Regions from separate parts of the Kitasatospora sp. NPDC096128 genome, predicted to be linked through region 1. Evidence: riboswitches for the same ligand, from Rfam matches in the RefSeq annotation. Region 1 holds a riboswitch; each other region holds the start of a gene.

Evidence for each region. A riboswitch is a leader RNA that binds a small molecule or an ion and turns the genes downstream of it on or off. The one in region 1 is predicted to bind cyclic di-AMP.
Region 2: linked by a shared signal. The riboswitch ahead of ABTY61_RS10425 (NlpC/P60 family protein) and the one ahead of ABTY61_RS14450 (M23 family metallopeptidase) in region 1 are both predicted to bind cyclic di-AMP.
Region 3: linked by a shared signal. The riboswitch ahead of ABTY61_RS26345 (M23 family metallopeptidase) and the one ahead of ABTY61_RS14450 (M23 family metallopeptidase) in region 1 are both predicted to bind cyclic di-AMP.
Region 4: linked by a shared signal. The riboswitch ahead of ABTY61_RS08880 (glycoside hydrolase family 16 protein) and the one ahead of ABTY61_RS14450 (M23 family metallopeptidase) in region 1 are both predicted to bind cyclic di-AMP.

The regions. Positions count from the first base shown of each region.
Region 1 is NZ_JBEOSP010000010.1:190,291-193,593, forward strand. Features, by position in the region: gene ABTY61_RS14445 (DUF2470 domain-containing protein) at 1-201, shown strand, start outside; gene ABTY61_RS14450 (M23 family metallopeptidase) at 510-1,466, opposite strand; cyclic di-AMP (ydaO/yuaA leader) riboswitch at 1,469-1,652, opposite strand; gene ABTY61_RS14455 (MFS transporter) at 1,966-3,303, shown strand, end outside.
Region 2 is NZ_JBEOSP010000007.1:61,451-64,753, forward strand. Features, by position in the region: gene ABTY61_RS10420 (C40 family peptidase) at 1-6, opposite strand, end outside; gene ABTY61_RS10425 (NlpC/P60 family protein) at 234-1,346, opposite strand; cyclic di-AMP (ydaO/yuaA leader) riboswitch at 1,357-1,511, opposite strand; gene ABTY61_RS10430 (C40 family peptidase) at 1,850-2,884, opposite strand; gene ABTY61_RS10435 (NYN domain-containing protein) at 3,086-3,303, opposite strand, start outside.
Region 3 is NZ_JBEOSP010000026.1:16,164-19,466, forward strand. Features, by position in the region: gene ABTY61_RS26335 (GNAT family N-acetyltransferase) at 1-235, opposite strand, end outside; gene ABTY61_RS26340 (hypothetical protein) at 278-1,195, shown strand; gene ABTY61_RS26345 (M23 family metallopeptidase) at 1,261-2,109, opposite strand; cyclic di-AMP (ydaO/yuaA leader) riboswitch at 2,122-2,280, opposite strand; gene ABTY61_RS26350 (YiaA/YiaB family inner membrane protein) at 2,477-2,767, shown strand; gene ABTY61_RS26355 (alpha/beta fold hydrolase) at 2,912-3,303, shown strand, end outside.
Region 4 is NZ_JBEOSP010000005.1:311,283-314,585, forward strand. Features, by position in the region: gene ABTY61_RS08870 (alpha/beta hydrolase) at 1-903, shown strand, start outside; gene ABTY61_RS08875 (MoaF-related domain-containing protein) at 1,020-1,454, opposite strand; cyclic di-AMP (ydaO/yuaA leader) riboswitch at 1,792-1,918, shown strand; gene ABTY61_RS08880 (glycoside hydrolase family 16 protein) at 1,921-3,303, shown strand, end outside.

The DNA of each region.
Region 1 (3,303 bases):
GCCCTGCTCGCCCACCACCCGGACGTCCGCCCGCTCGCCCTGGACCGCCACGGCCTGGTGCTGCGCCTGGACCACTCCCACGGCCACCGCGACGTCCGCCTGGTCTTCCCCGAACCCGCCTGCGACACCGAGGACTTCGGCCACCGGATGCACGACCTGCTCACCGCCGCCGAACACGGCCTGCCGGCCCGCCGGAACTGACTGACCACCGGCACTGACTGGCCGCCCGCCAGGGTCGGCACAGCGCTGGAGGCCCACAGGCAGCGTCAACAGGCAGGCCCGACACCGGGGTTGACACCTCGGACACCCCGGGCCGGAAACGGAAGCAGCCGGCCCGGCCGCGCGAGAGGTGTCTCGCACGGCCGGGCCGGCCATGGGCGTGTCCCGCGCCCGAGTCCACTGGTGCGGCGATCACCCGGTCGAGCGGTCACCCGACATGACCATCCCAGGCGGTCGATTCGCCCCGCATCAGCGGTGGTTCAGAGGATCCCGCGGAAGGACCCGGTGGGTCAGAGCGCGACGCCGTGCGCCCGCAGGTAGGCGACCGGGTCGATGTCCGAGCCGTACTCCGGACCGGTACGGATCTCGAAGTGCAGGTGCGGGCCGGTCACGTTGCCGGTCGCACCGGAGAGGCCGAGCTGCTGGCCGACGGTGACACTCTGACCGACGCTCACGCCGATCGAGGACAGGTGCGCGTACTGGGCGTACTTGCCGTCGGCAAGCCGGATCTCGACCTCGTTGCCGTAGGCACCGTCGTAACCGGCCTTCACCACCACGCCGTTGGCGACGGCGCGCAGCGGGGTGCCGGTCGAGGCGACGAAGTCCTGGCCGGTGTGGTGGCCGGAGGCCCACATCGAGCCGGCCACGCCGTAGGCCTCGCCCAGCACCGGGTTGGCGACCGGGGCGACGTAGCCGGAGGTGGCGGCGACCGGGGCGGCGGTGACGGCCGGGGCCGGGGCGGCGGTCTGGACCTGGGTCTGCAGCTGGGCGCCCGGCTTGGCGGCCTCGGTCCGGACCTGCACCTGAGCGGCCGGAGCCGCGGGCTTGGCCGGCTTCGCCGGAGCCGGAGCGGCAGCCGGGGCCGCGGGCTTCGCGGCGTCAGCGGCGTGGCCCGCGAGGGCCAGCTGCTGACCGGGGAAGATCAGATTCGGGTCGGCACCGACCACCGAGCGGTTCTGCTCGTACAGCGCGTGCCAGCCGCCCTCGACGTGCTTGCTGTCGGCGATCTGCGACAGCGTGTCACCGCTGACGACGCGGTAGCTCCCCTGGACGGCGGCCGGAGCGGCGGCCTGCGAAGCGGCCGGGGCGGCCGGGGCGGCCGGGGCGCTGGCGGCCGCCGGGGCGGTGTCCGCCTGGGCGCTCATCGCGGTCACGAGCGGCAGGACGAACGAGACGCCGGTGACGGCGGTGGCGATGCCGATGCGGGCGGCACGGGGCAGGGCGATACGACGAGCCTGTGCAGGCATGGAATTTTCCTCTCCGACGCCTGCGAGGTGAGCTGTCGGGTTCGGGCTGGAGTTGCCCGGCCGCATGCGCGGCTTCACCCCAAGCCGGTCCTGGTCGTCCGCGCCCTGAAAAGGCGCGAACTCCGGTCCGGCGACTTACCTGTGGGTCCCCCGCTCCTGCCGTACAGAGTTCGGTGCGAGCCACCGGGCAGCGGCAGGACTCGGCGTTCCACCCGGTGGATCCGCCCGGGCTGGCCGGGCGGTCGCTGAACTAAAACTCATCCGTTCAGGTGAAGCAATGTCGATCTCTTGAACCCGCAACCAACCCCGCCGCCAGGGTCACCCTCCGAATGATCCGCTGCACCGTGCGTGCACAATCCATTCACCCGGAGCCACTGCTCCGCGACTCTGCGCCGACCGCCCCACCCCTGCGCGACCATTCGCTCACGCACCGCCACCGGCCGACACACCACCCGGTGACCCTTGTCACGTACGCCCCGGCGGGCGCAGGATTCGGCCCGTGGCCACCTCTCAAGCCGGCACTCTGCGCCTCGGCACCGCACAGGGTCGCTGGGTACTCCTCGCAACGGTGCTCGGCTCCAGCATGGCGATGCTCGACGGCACGGTGGTGAACGTCGCCCTGCCCCGGATCGGCGCCGACCTCGGCGCCTCCCTCGCCTCCCTGCAATGGACCCTGAACGCCTATCTGCTCACCCTGGCCGGCCTGATCCTGCTCGGCGGCGCCCTCGGCGACCGCTACGGGCGGCGCCGGGTCTTCCTGATCGGCGTGGTCTGGTTCGCCGTCGCCTCCGCGGCCTGCGCCGCCGCCCCGACCATCCACGTGCTGATCGCCGCCCGCGCCGTCCAGGGCATCGGCGGGGCGCTGCTCACCCCGGGCTCGCTCGCCATGCTCCAGGCGGTCTTCCATCCGGACGACCGCTCCGCGGCGGTCGGCCTCTGGTCCGGCCTGGGCGGGGTGTCGGCGGCCGTCGGCCCCTTCCTCGGCGGCTGGCTGGTGGACGGCCCCGGCTGGCGCTGGATCTTCCTGCTGAACCTGCCGCTGGCCGCCGCCGTGATCGCGGTGACCTCCCGTTACGTCCCGGAGAGCCGGGACGAGTCCGCCACCGGCCGCTTCGACGTGCCCGGCGCCCTGCTCGCCGCCCTCGCCCTCGGCTCGATCACCTACGCGCTCACCGCCGCCGGGGAGGGGCTGTCCCCCGCCGTCTGGGTCACCGGCGCGATCGGCCTGCTGCTGGCCGCCGCCTTCGTGGCCGTCGAGCGGCGCGCGGCCGACCCGATGCTGCCGCTCGGACTGTTCTCCTCCCGGCTGTTCACCGCCGTGAACCTGGTCACCCTCTGCGTCTACGCGGCCTTCAGCGGGGTGTTCTTCCTGCTGGTGGTGCAGCTGCAGATCGTCTCGGGCTTCTCCCCGCTGGTCTCCGGCTTCGCGCTGGTGCCGATCACGGTGCTGATGCTGACCCTGTCCGCGCGCGCCGGGCGCCTCGGCAAGCGGATCGGCCCGCGCCTGCCGCTCACCGTCGGCCCGCTGCTGTGCGCCGCCGGGGTGCTGCTGATGCTGCGCACCGGCCCCGGCTCCTCCTACTGGGCGGACGTGCTGCCCGCGGTCGCCGTGATGGGCTCCGGGATGACCCTGCTGGTCGCGCCGCTGACCGCGACCGTGCTGGCCGCCGTCGAGGTGCGGCACGCGGGCATCGCCAGCGGCGTCAACAACGCCGCCGCCCGCGCGGCCGGCCTGCTCGCGGTGGCCGCCCTGCCGGCGCTGGCCGGGCTGAGCGGCGACGCCTACCGGGTGCCGTCCGCGGTGGACTCCGCCTTCCACACCGCGATGCTGATCTGC
Region 2 (3,303 bases), on a different contig from region 1:
GGGCATGGCGGCAGCGGCTCCAGTCCTGCGGCGCGGCCCCGCGGCCGCGCCCCGGTGGGCGGCCGTCGAGCGGGAGTCCGGTGGCAGACGTTAGCGAGTCCGGGCAAGCGAGTCCAAACCCCTACCGACCCGAATATTTGACCTCTATTCGGACATTCGGTCGATCAGCCGGAAAAGCCGCAGGCCCGGCCCTCCGTGACGGAGGACCGGGCCAGTGAACACCTGGGCGGGGATCAGACCCGCACGATGGAGGACAGCGGCATGTTGGAGACGGCCTCGTAGCGCACCGACGCACCCGGCTTGGGAGCGTGCAGCACCTGGCCGTTGCCCGCGTAGATGCCGACGTGGTGGGCGTCGCCGTAGAAGATCAGCATGTCGCCGGGCTGGGCCTGGGAGATGTCCGAGCCGATCCGGGTGCCGGCGCCGGCCTGCTCCTGCGAGGTGCGCGGCAGCGACACACCCGCCTGGTTGAACGCCCAGACCATCAGGCCGGAGCAGTCGAAGGAGCCGGGGCCGGTGGCGCCCCAGACGTACGGGCTGCCGATCTTGGTGGCGGCGGCGGCCAGTGCGGCGGCGCCGTGCGAGCTGCCCGGGGCGATCTTGACCGGTGCGGCGGTGGAGCCCGAGCCGAGGTCGCTGCGGCTGCTGTCGCGGGAGGCGCGGTCCGGGGTGGCGGGCTTGGCGGCGGCGGCCTTCGCGGCGGCGTCGGCGGCGGCCTTGTCCTCGGCGGCCTTGATGGCCTGGCGCTCCTGCTCGGTCAGCGTGTTGAGCAGGTCCTGGGCGGCCTTCAGCTTGTTCTGGACCTCGTCCTTGGAGGCCTTCAGCTGCTGGGTCGTGGACTCCAGCTCGGCGAGCTTGCCCTGGGCCTCGGTACGGTCCTGGTCCAGCTTGCGCTGCTGCTCCTGGAGCTGCTTCAGCTGGTTCTTCTGGGTGCTGCCGGCCTGGTTCAGCGCACCGGCCTGGTTCAGGAAGTTGTCCGGCGTGGAGGAGAACATCAGCTGGACGGTCGGGGATATGCCCCCGTTGCGGTACTGCTCGCCCGCGATCTCGGCGAGGCCGCCCTGCAGGTCGGTCACCTGCGCCTGCTGCCGGGCCACCTGGTCCTGCATGCCGGAGACCTGCTTCTCCAGCTCCTGCTGCTTCTCCTGAGCGGCGTTGTACTTCTCGGTCGCCTGCTCGGCCTGCTCGTTGAGCTGGTCGACCTGCTCCTTGACCTGGTCCTTGGTCGGCTGCGGGTCGGCGTGCGCGCCGGACTGCGCGGACAGGGCGACGGCCGCGGCGGCGAAGCCGGTCATGATCGAGACGCGGGCACGGCTGGCGGGCTTGGGACGACGATGGGACGCCACGAAGGCGGACTCCTTCTTCCTACGGCCGCCTACCGGGTGAGCTGACGGGTTCGGGCCGGAAGCATGCCCTACGACGCCTCACCGGCCTCACCTACGGCCGACCTGGCGCCGATTCACCCCGGAGGAACGTGGTTCCCCGGCTCCGCTCCGCAGCACCCCCGACTACTGGGCTCCCCTGTCGGGCAGTCGCTTCGACCTGCCCCGCTGTTTCGCGAACTCGACGGTAACCACCGCCGCCACCCAGGCTGGGTGATCGACAGTGCGGTGGTTCGGAGCACGACCCTAGTAACTGAACCGTGATCCGTTCAAATCCTTGTCAGAAAAAAGACGGAAGATTACCCATGTTCTTTTGTGAAAATGACTGATGGTGATCGCCGCCGCACGCAAAGCTGATCGACTCTCACCGTCCGGCCGCGAAAGAGGCGAACCCGAAGCGCCACCCCCGACCGGAGGTGGCGCGGATCACAGGGCCGGAACCGGCCCCTCGGGGAGGTGCCGGACCGTCAGATCCGGCGGATCGTGTTGATCGGCATCGCGTCGGCCTTCATCACCTTCACCACGTCACCGGTGTGCGGCGCGTGGACCACCATGCCGTTGCCGATGTACATCGCGACGTGGTGCATGTCGTTGCCGTAGACCACCAGGTCGCCCGGCTGGGCGGTGGAGAGCGTCACGGCGGTCCCGATGTGGCCCTGCTCCTGCGAGGTGCGCGGCAGCGAGACGCCGGCCTGGCCGTACGCCCAGACCATCAGGCCCGAGCAGTCGAAGGTGCTGGACCCGGTGGCGCCCCACACGTACGGCGAGCCCTGCTTGCTCATCGCCTTGGCCACGGCCACGGCCGCGTAGCCGCTGGCCGGCGGCAGATTGCCGAGGTCGACCCGGTCGGCGCCGCGCGAGGCGCGGTCGTCCTGCTGCTGCTGGGCCCGCAGGGCCGCCCGGTCGGCGGCGCTGAGCGAGTTCAGCAGGTCCTGGGCGGCCTTCAGCTTGGTGTTGACGTCCGTCTTGGCCTGGTTCAGGTCCTTGGTGGTGGAGTCCAGCGAGGCCAGCACGGCGGCCGCCTCGGCCTTCTCCTGGTCCAGCCGGCGCTGCTGGTCGAGCAGGCCCTTGAGCGCCTCGGTCTGGGTGGTGCTGGCCTGCTGGACGCTCGACGCCTTGTCCAGGTAGCCGGACGGGTCGGAGGAGAGCATCAGCTGGACGGACGGGTCGATGCCGCCGGTGCGGTACTGCTCGCCCGCGACCTGGGCCAGGCCCACCTGCAGCTGGCTCATCTGGTCCTGGCTGCGGGCCACCTGGTCCTGCAGCTGGTCGGCCTGCTTGCGGAGCTGGTCGGCCCGCTCCTTGGCGCCGTTGTACTTCTCGGCCGCCTGCTCCTGTTCCTGCTGGAGCTGGTCGATCTGCGCCTTGACGTCGCTCTTGTTCGGCTGCGGGGCAGCGTGCGCGGCGACCTGGGCGGAGAGGGCGACCGCGGTCGCAGCAGCCGCGGTGAGCACGGAGACCCGCGCGCGGCTCGGCTGCTTGGGACGGCGGTGGGAGGCCAAGGGACCGGCTCCTTCTTCCAACGGACTCACCCGATCAGGTGAGATTCCGGAAAATAGGTTTGACGCCAGACCCTAGTGAAGATCTATCCGTTTTGCCACTCCCCCGAAGGCGTGAACTCCGGGTTCTCCCACTGACTTCACCGGATCCGCACACCCGCGCCGGAGCCGCATTGACCTGCCGTCACGCCGTTCGCCCCCGGTTCAGGGCCTGGCCAGCCGGTTCAGCAGCAGCACCGAGGCCACGGGGCGCGCACCCGCCTTCCGCACGCCCTCCGCGACCTCCCGGTCGGTGGAGACCACCACCACCGGACGGCCCTGCGGCTCGGCCCGGACCAGACGGCGGATCAACTCGTCCGCGGTCTCGCCGGTCCGACTGAACCGTACCCGCACCCCGCGCGGCGGCGCCATGATGACCGGGA
Region 3 (3,303 bases), on a different contig from region 1:
CGGCGTCCTCCCGCCGGACCACGGCGAGCCGGTAGGTGTGCCGCTCCTCGGCCATCGCCTCCTCCAGGTAGAGCTCGATCTGGTCGGCGCAGGTCTCGCGGTCGCGCGGCTCGAAGGGGAGGTAGCGGGTCACCTCCGGGTCGCTGTACAGCGCGTGCAGCGCGTCCAGTTCCTCCGGGGTGTGGTGGTACTCGCGGATCGCGAGCCGGGGGCCGGTGAGGCGTACGGGGACCATGGCCGCCGACCCTACCCGCGTCCGGCGACTACCGTTCGGAGCATGAACGACGAAGACCTGCGGCTCGCCCCGCGCACCAGGGCCGCCGACCTGCTCGCCTGGGCGGCCGGGCAGGACCGCGCGCCGGTGGCCGAAGCGCCGCTGCGCACGGTGCTGGCGCTGCTGGAGCTGGGCGAGGGCAGGATGCACGACGGCTGGCCCGAACTGACCTCCGACGCGGTGGAGCACCTGCTGTACGAGCGGCTCCACCTCTACGTCCAACCCGCACCGGAGGAGGACCCGTTCGCCTACGGCGAGGCCGTACGGCTGCTGGTCGACCACCAGCGGGCCGTGAAGCGGCTCAACGCCAAGCGCCAGGAGCGGCTGCACGCCGAGGCCGAGTGGCAGGGCGAGGTCGCGGTCGGGCTGCTGCGCCGCGCCGACCTGGTGACCTGGCCCCGGCTGTACGCGGTGCTGCTGCACGCCCACGGGGTGGACGTGGGCGACCCCGCGGCCGTCCGGGACTGGCTGGCCGGCTTCGCCGGGCTCGACGAGGAGGAGCGGCTGGCCGGGTACGGGGCGCTGGGGCCGACCGGCTGGCTGGACGAACCGGACGAGCAGGGCTGGGGGCCGGGCCGGGTGCTGTCCGTCGGCATGGCCACCGACGGCGCGCGACGGCTGCTGGAGCAGGGCCTGATGCGGCGCAGCTACCGCAACCTGGCCGAACTGAACGCGCTGGGGCGCCCGATGCCGGAGGAACTGACCGGGGGCTTCGAGGAGTTCGAGGCGGCGGCGGCCGAGGCGGCGCTCGACCTGCTCGGCGACTGGACGGTGCCCGGGCTGCCGCGGCTGCTGGTGGAGGAGTTCCCGGAGCTCGCGCCGGAGCCGGGGGCGGCCGAGATCGACGCCTACCTGGCGCAGCTGCCCGCGGAGGATTCGAAGGAGGAGCCGGAAGCCGCGGCGGAGGAGCCGGCGGAGTGAGCCGATGACGCGGAAGGGCCCCGGGCGACGCGCCCGGGGCCCTTCCGTACGCTCTTCGGCGGTCCTTACGGGTTGAGGCCGCGCTGCTGGAGCCAGGTCTCCGGGTCGACCGGGGCGCCGCCGCCGGGGCGGACCTCCAGGTGCAGGTGCGGGCCGGTGACGTTGCCGGTCGCGCCGACCTTGCCGATCTGCTGGCCGGAGGTGACGGTGCCGGAGCCCTTGATGATCGAGGAGAGGTGGCAGTACCAGATCTCGGTGCCGTCGGGGAGGGTCTCCACGATCCGGTAGCCGTACGAGCCGGACCAGCCGGCCGAGGTGATGGTGCCCTGGCCGACCGCGAAGACCGGGGTGCCGGTGTCGGCGGCGAAGTCCAGGCCGGTGTGCAGGTGGGCCCAGTAGCGGGCGCTCTGGCCGTAGTGGGCGGAGAGGTTGTAGTCCTTCACCGGCAGGGTGAGGGCGGCGGCCTTGGCCCGCTCGGCCTCCTCGGCGGCGCGCTTGGCCTCCGCCTCCTTGGCGGCGGCCTTGGCCTCGGCCTCCTGGGCGGCCTGCACCCGGGCGCCCTCCTCGGCGGCGGTGCGCTGGCTGTCGGCCTGCTGCTGGATGCGGGCGGCGAGCGCGAGGCCGGGGTCGGCGGCCAGGGCGACCGGCGCCTCGTCCGGGGTCTCGATGGCGGGCGCGGCGGCCGGGGTCGCGGAGGCGAAGCCGGTGGCACCCAGGGTGGCGGCGACGGCGGTGACGCCGAGCAGCGGGGAGGCTCCGCGGGTCTGACGCGGCATCCGGTGGCGGTTGGCCTCGGCCTCCGGGGCGAAGTCCTCCGGATCGAAGGGCTCCGGGCCGTCCGGGCCGGGGTGGTCGAGGAGCTGGGTACCGGCTGCGGGGCCGGCCGGGTGTGCCGGAGTGTGCGTCGACGCCACGGAGGCGCGCTCCTTTCCTTCCTTCGCGCCTACCGGGTTAGCTGACGGGTTCGGAGCAGGAAGGTCTCCTACGGCCGGGCCGGAGCCCCGCCGATTCACCCCAAGGAACGTGGTTCCCCGGCTCCCTGACCTGCCCGGAGGCCGGTCGGCGGGATTAGGCGACGGCGCACGGTGCCGTCTGGGTACGGCGTTGACGACCGCGCTGCGTTATCAAACGTTAATCCTAGGACGCTCTGATTCCAAGCCATCCGCCCGGGACGGCCGTGGAACAGGTGATCGGACGTCAACGAACGACCCCTCAATCACCCGGTTCATCTGAGTACTCCTACTCATGTGCGACCCGACCGCCCCACCGCATCCTGGCGCCATGAGCGCACCGATGCAGTCACGGACCACGGCCGCGTACTTCGCCCAGGCCGCCCTCTCCTTCGCCATCTCCGGCACCGCCCTCGCCGCCGGGATCGCCTACCTGCCCGTCGGCGGCTGGACCCGGGCCTTCCTGGGGATCGGCCTCCTCTACACCGTCACCTCCTCGTTCACGCTGGCCAAGGTGATCCGGGACCGGCAGGAGTCCTCGGACACCGTCGCCCGGGTCGACCAGGCCCGGCTGGAGAAGCTGCTCAGCGAGCACGACCCGTTCAGGGCCGAGGGGATCTGAACGGGGGGACTTGGGCGGGAGGACGCGGGCGGGAGGGCGCTGCCGCCGCTGTCGGCCGGTTCGACCGGGGCACTTGACGGCTAAGGCTATTAGCCTTAGCTTTATGGCTATCGGCAGCAACGACCGAGCCAGCGGAGGCCCACCATGAACGGCACCACCACCCCGAGCACCCAGTACCTCGACGTCCCCGGCGGCCGGCTCGCGTACGACGACACCCGGCAGGGCGACGGCACCCCCGTCATCCTGCTCCCCGGGATGCTCGACTCCCGCCGCGCCTACCGGCACCTGCACCCGCTGCTCACCGCCGCCGGCCACCGGGTGATCACCATGGACGTGCGCGGCTTCGGCGAGTCCTCGATCGTCTGGGACGACTACAGCCCCGCCGCCGTCGCCACCGACGTCCTGGCCCTGCTCGACCACCTCGGCATCGAACGGGCCGTCCTGGTCGGGCAGTCCTACACCGGGGCCACCGTGGTCAAGGTCGCCGGCGACGCACCCCAGCGGGTCGCCGGGATCGCCCTGATCGACGCCTTCGT
Region 4 (3,303 bases), on a different contig from region 1:
CGACTGCTGGTCGAGACCATAGGCCAGGCCTCGGTCAAGGGTGGCGGCGCGATGGGCCGTGAGCCCAGCCAGTCCGGCGAGATCCGCAAGGTCCGGATCGACGGCAAGGAGAGCCGCCTGTCGACCGAGGGCTACGTCTACCTGCCGCCGCAGTACTTCCAGCCCGAGTACGCGCAGAAGCAGTTCCCGGCCGTGATCGTCAGCACCGGGTTCCCAGGAATCGCCGAGAACCTGATCACCCGCTTCAACTACCCCGGCGCCGCGCTCAAGTTGCTGCAGGAGGGCCGGATGCAGCCGACCGTCATGGTCCTGATGCGCCCCTCGCCTGCCCTGCCGCAGGACACCGAGTGCGAGGACATCCCGGGCGGCGCCCAGTCCGACACGTACTTCACCAAGGACGTCCCCTCGGCGATCCAGGCCAGCTACCGGGTCTCGACCGACCCGCAGGCCTGGGCCTTCATGGGCAACTCGACCGGCGGCTACTGCGCGCTCAAGCTGGCCATGCGCCATCCGGACGTCTTCCCGACGGCGGTGGCCCTGTCCGCGTACTACGAGGCGGCCGACGATCCGACCACCGGTGACCTCTTCGGCGGCAGCAAGCAGCGCCGCAACGAGGCCAACCTGATGTGGCGGCTGAAGAACGCGCCGCCGCCGAACATCTCGGTGCTGCTGGCCGGCACCAAGAAGGGCGACGGCAACTACAAGCAGGACACCGAGGCGTTCATCGACGCGGCGCAGAGTCCGATGAAGGTCTCCTACAGCATGCTCGAGAACGGCGGCCACAACTTCGAGACCTGGAGCGCCCTGCTGCCGTCCTCGCTGGAGTGGCTGTCCCAGCACCTCAAGGTCCCGAACCAGCCGGGCCACCCGGGTCAGGCGAACCAGCCCGGCCAGGCCGTCTGAGCCCGTCCACGGCGGCACCCGCCGGCGGGGCACATCACGCCGGGTACATGACAGCGCGCACGACACCGACCCCCGGGAGCCACGGCTTCCGGGGGTTCAGTCCGTTCCGGCGCCGGTCAGGCGACCCGCTCCAGCGTCCCGGTGTGCAGCTGGCCGACCCGGCCGCCCTCGCCCTCGAAGGTCCAGAAGGCCCGTACGGTCAGCGCGTTGAGGTCCATCACGTGGCTCACGGTGATCCCGCTCTGCTCCGTCCAGCTGATGAAGTAGATCTCGGGCGCGACCTCGGCCACGTGCAGCCGCACGTCCTCCCATTGGCCCGCCGACTCGCCGAGACCCTCCCAGCGCAGCCGGGTGCCGTCGGCCGAGTAGGAGTTGCGGAAGGCCGCGCCGTTGTCGGCCCGGAAGACGTAGGTGCGGCCGGCGAAGGCGGGCAGGGACGCGGTCATGGTGGGGCGGGACCTCTTCTCAGGAACGGGGGACGGGTGGTGCGGACCGTGCGGGTACTGCGGGTGGGACAGGTCGTACAGTGCGGGCCCGGTGCTCTTGTGCACCGCGGAAAATCCCAGGGTTCCAATTTATCCGACCGGGCGGACTTCAGGCGGCCCCGCGCCACGGCGGCCACGGCATGGCGGCCCGGCTCGACTGACCCCCACGGCCGAGGCGGCGGACGAGGAAGCGACGGGAATGATCAACTCGGCTGCCACGCAGCGTCGTTGATCGACACCACTGTGAGCTGCGCGACAACCGGCTTGATCGGGTTGTCCGTTCACGGACGGCCTGCCTAGCCTGCAACCGTCGTCCGCGGTCGCGGACCCCGCCGCCGGGACGCCGAGTCCCGTCCACCCGCCGGCGGGCACCCGAGCACCACAGCGGACGGGAGCGGGGGAACCAAGGTCAGCGCCCGACCGTACGCACCAGCGTGCGGGTCGAGGCTAGGGGTGAAGCCGCTCCACAGGCGGCCGGGCAACTGCAGCCCGAATCCGACAGCTCACCTCGCAGGCGTGGCAGAGGACCCCCATGCACCAGCCTGCCCGGCGCCGTCGCGCGCCCCGCCACGCCCTTCCGTCGCACCGCAGCCGCAACGCCACCCTCGCGGCCACCGGGGCACTCGCCATCGCCGGTGCCGGGCTGTTCGGACTGCCGTCCGTCTCCGGCGCCCAGGCCGCCACCGGGCCGACCGTCACCCAGGACCGGCTCGGGCCCGCCGCCATGGTCGCGGGCAGGGCCACCACCGCTTCGCTGAGCCTGCACTCCTCGTCCTGCTTCACCGCCAGGACCGTCGGCGTCGGCGTGCGCGACGCGCGCGGCACCAACCTGGACTTCCCGGGCAACGCGAGCAACGTGCAGCTCTGCCCGAGCGGCTTCGACTTCACCAGCGGCGCGCGCACCCTGCCCACCGGGACGTACACCCAGTTCGGCTTCTGGCAGGACCTCGGCGGCAGCTGGCACAACCTGCCCTCGCAGCAGCTGGTGGTCTCCCGCACCGGAACGCCGACCCCGACGCCGACCCCGACGCCGACCGCGGCCCCGACGCCGAGCGCCACCGCGACGCCCACGGCCACCGCGACCCCGAGCGCCAAGCCGTCCCCGAGCGCCAAGCCGTCCCCGACGGCCACCGCCACCCCCACTCCCACCGCCACCGCGACGCCCACCGCCCAGCCGACCCCGACGACGGCGCCGACCACGGCCCCGAGCCCGACCGCTGCCCCCAGCTCCAGCCCGACCGCCACCGCGAACCCGAGCACCCCGGCGCCGTCCTCCCCGATCGCCGGCAAGTCGCTGACCTGGTCCGACGAGTTCAACGGCCCGATCAACTGGGGCCAGCGCTGGGTCGGCGACAAGAGCACCGCCTACAAGTACGGGAACCACAACCCGGACGACAACAAGCTCGACTGGCTGAACAAGAACAACGTCACCGTCGCGAACGGCGTCGCCACCTTCACCGCCACCCCGGGCGGGCCGACCCTGGAGAACGGCCGGCAGTCCTGGAACACCGGCTTCCTGACCACCGAGGGCTCCGCCGAGGGCTTCCAGGTCAAGACCGGCGACTACGCCGAGACCCGGGTCAAGCTGCCCGCCGGCACCGGTGCCTGGCCCGCCCTGTGGACCTGGAAGAACGGCAACGGGGAGGTCGACTCCTTCGAGTACCACCCCGACAACCCGAACCTGCTGGAGCTGACCAACCACGTCAACCCCGGCAACCCGGACTACTACACCGACCCGAGCGCCGTCGCCGCCGACCAGTGGGTGACCATCGGCACCTACTACGGCGCCAACTCGGTGGACTGGTACGTCAACGGCGTCAAGGTGTTCTCGGACGGCAAGGGCGTGGGCGCCGACTTCTCGGCGTACCTGATCCTCAACCTCTCGGTGAGCGCCGGCAAGTACCACCCGGCGCCG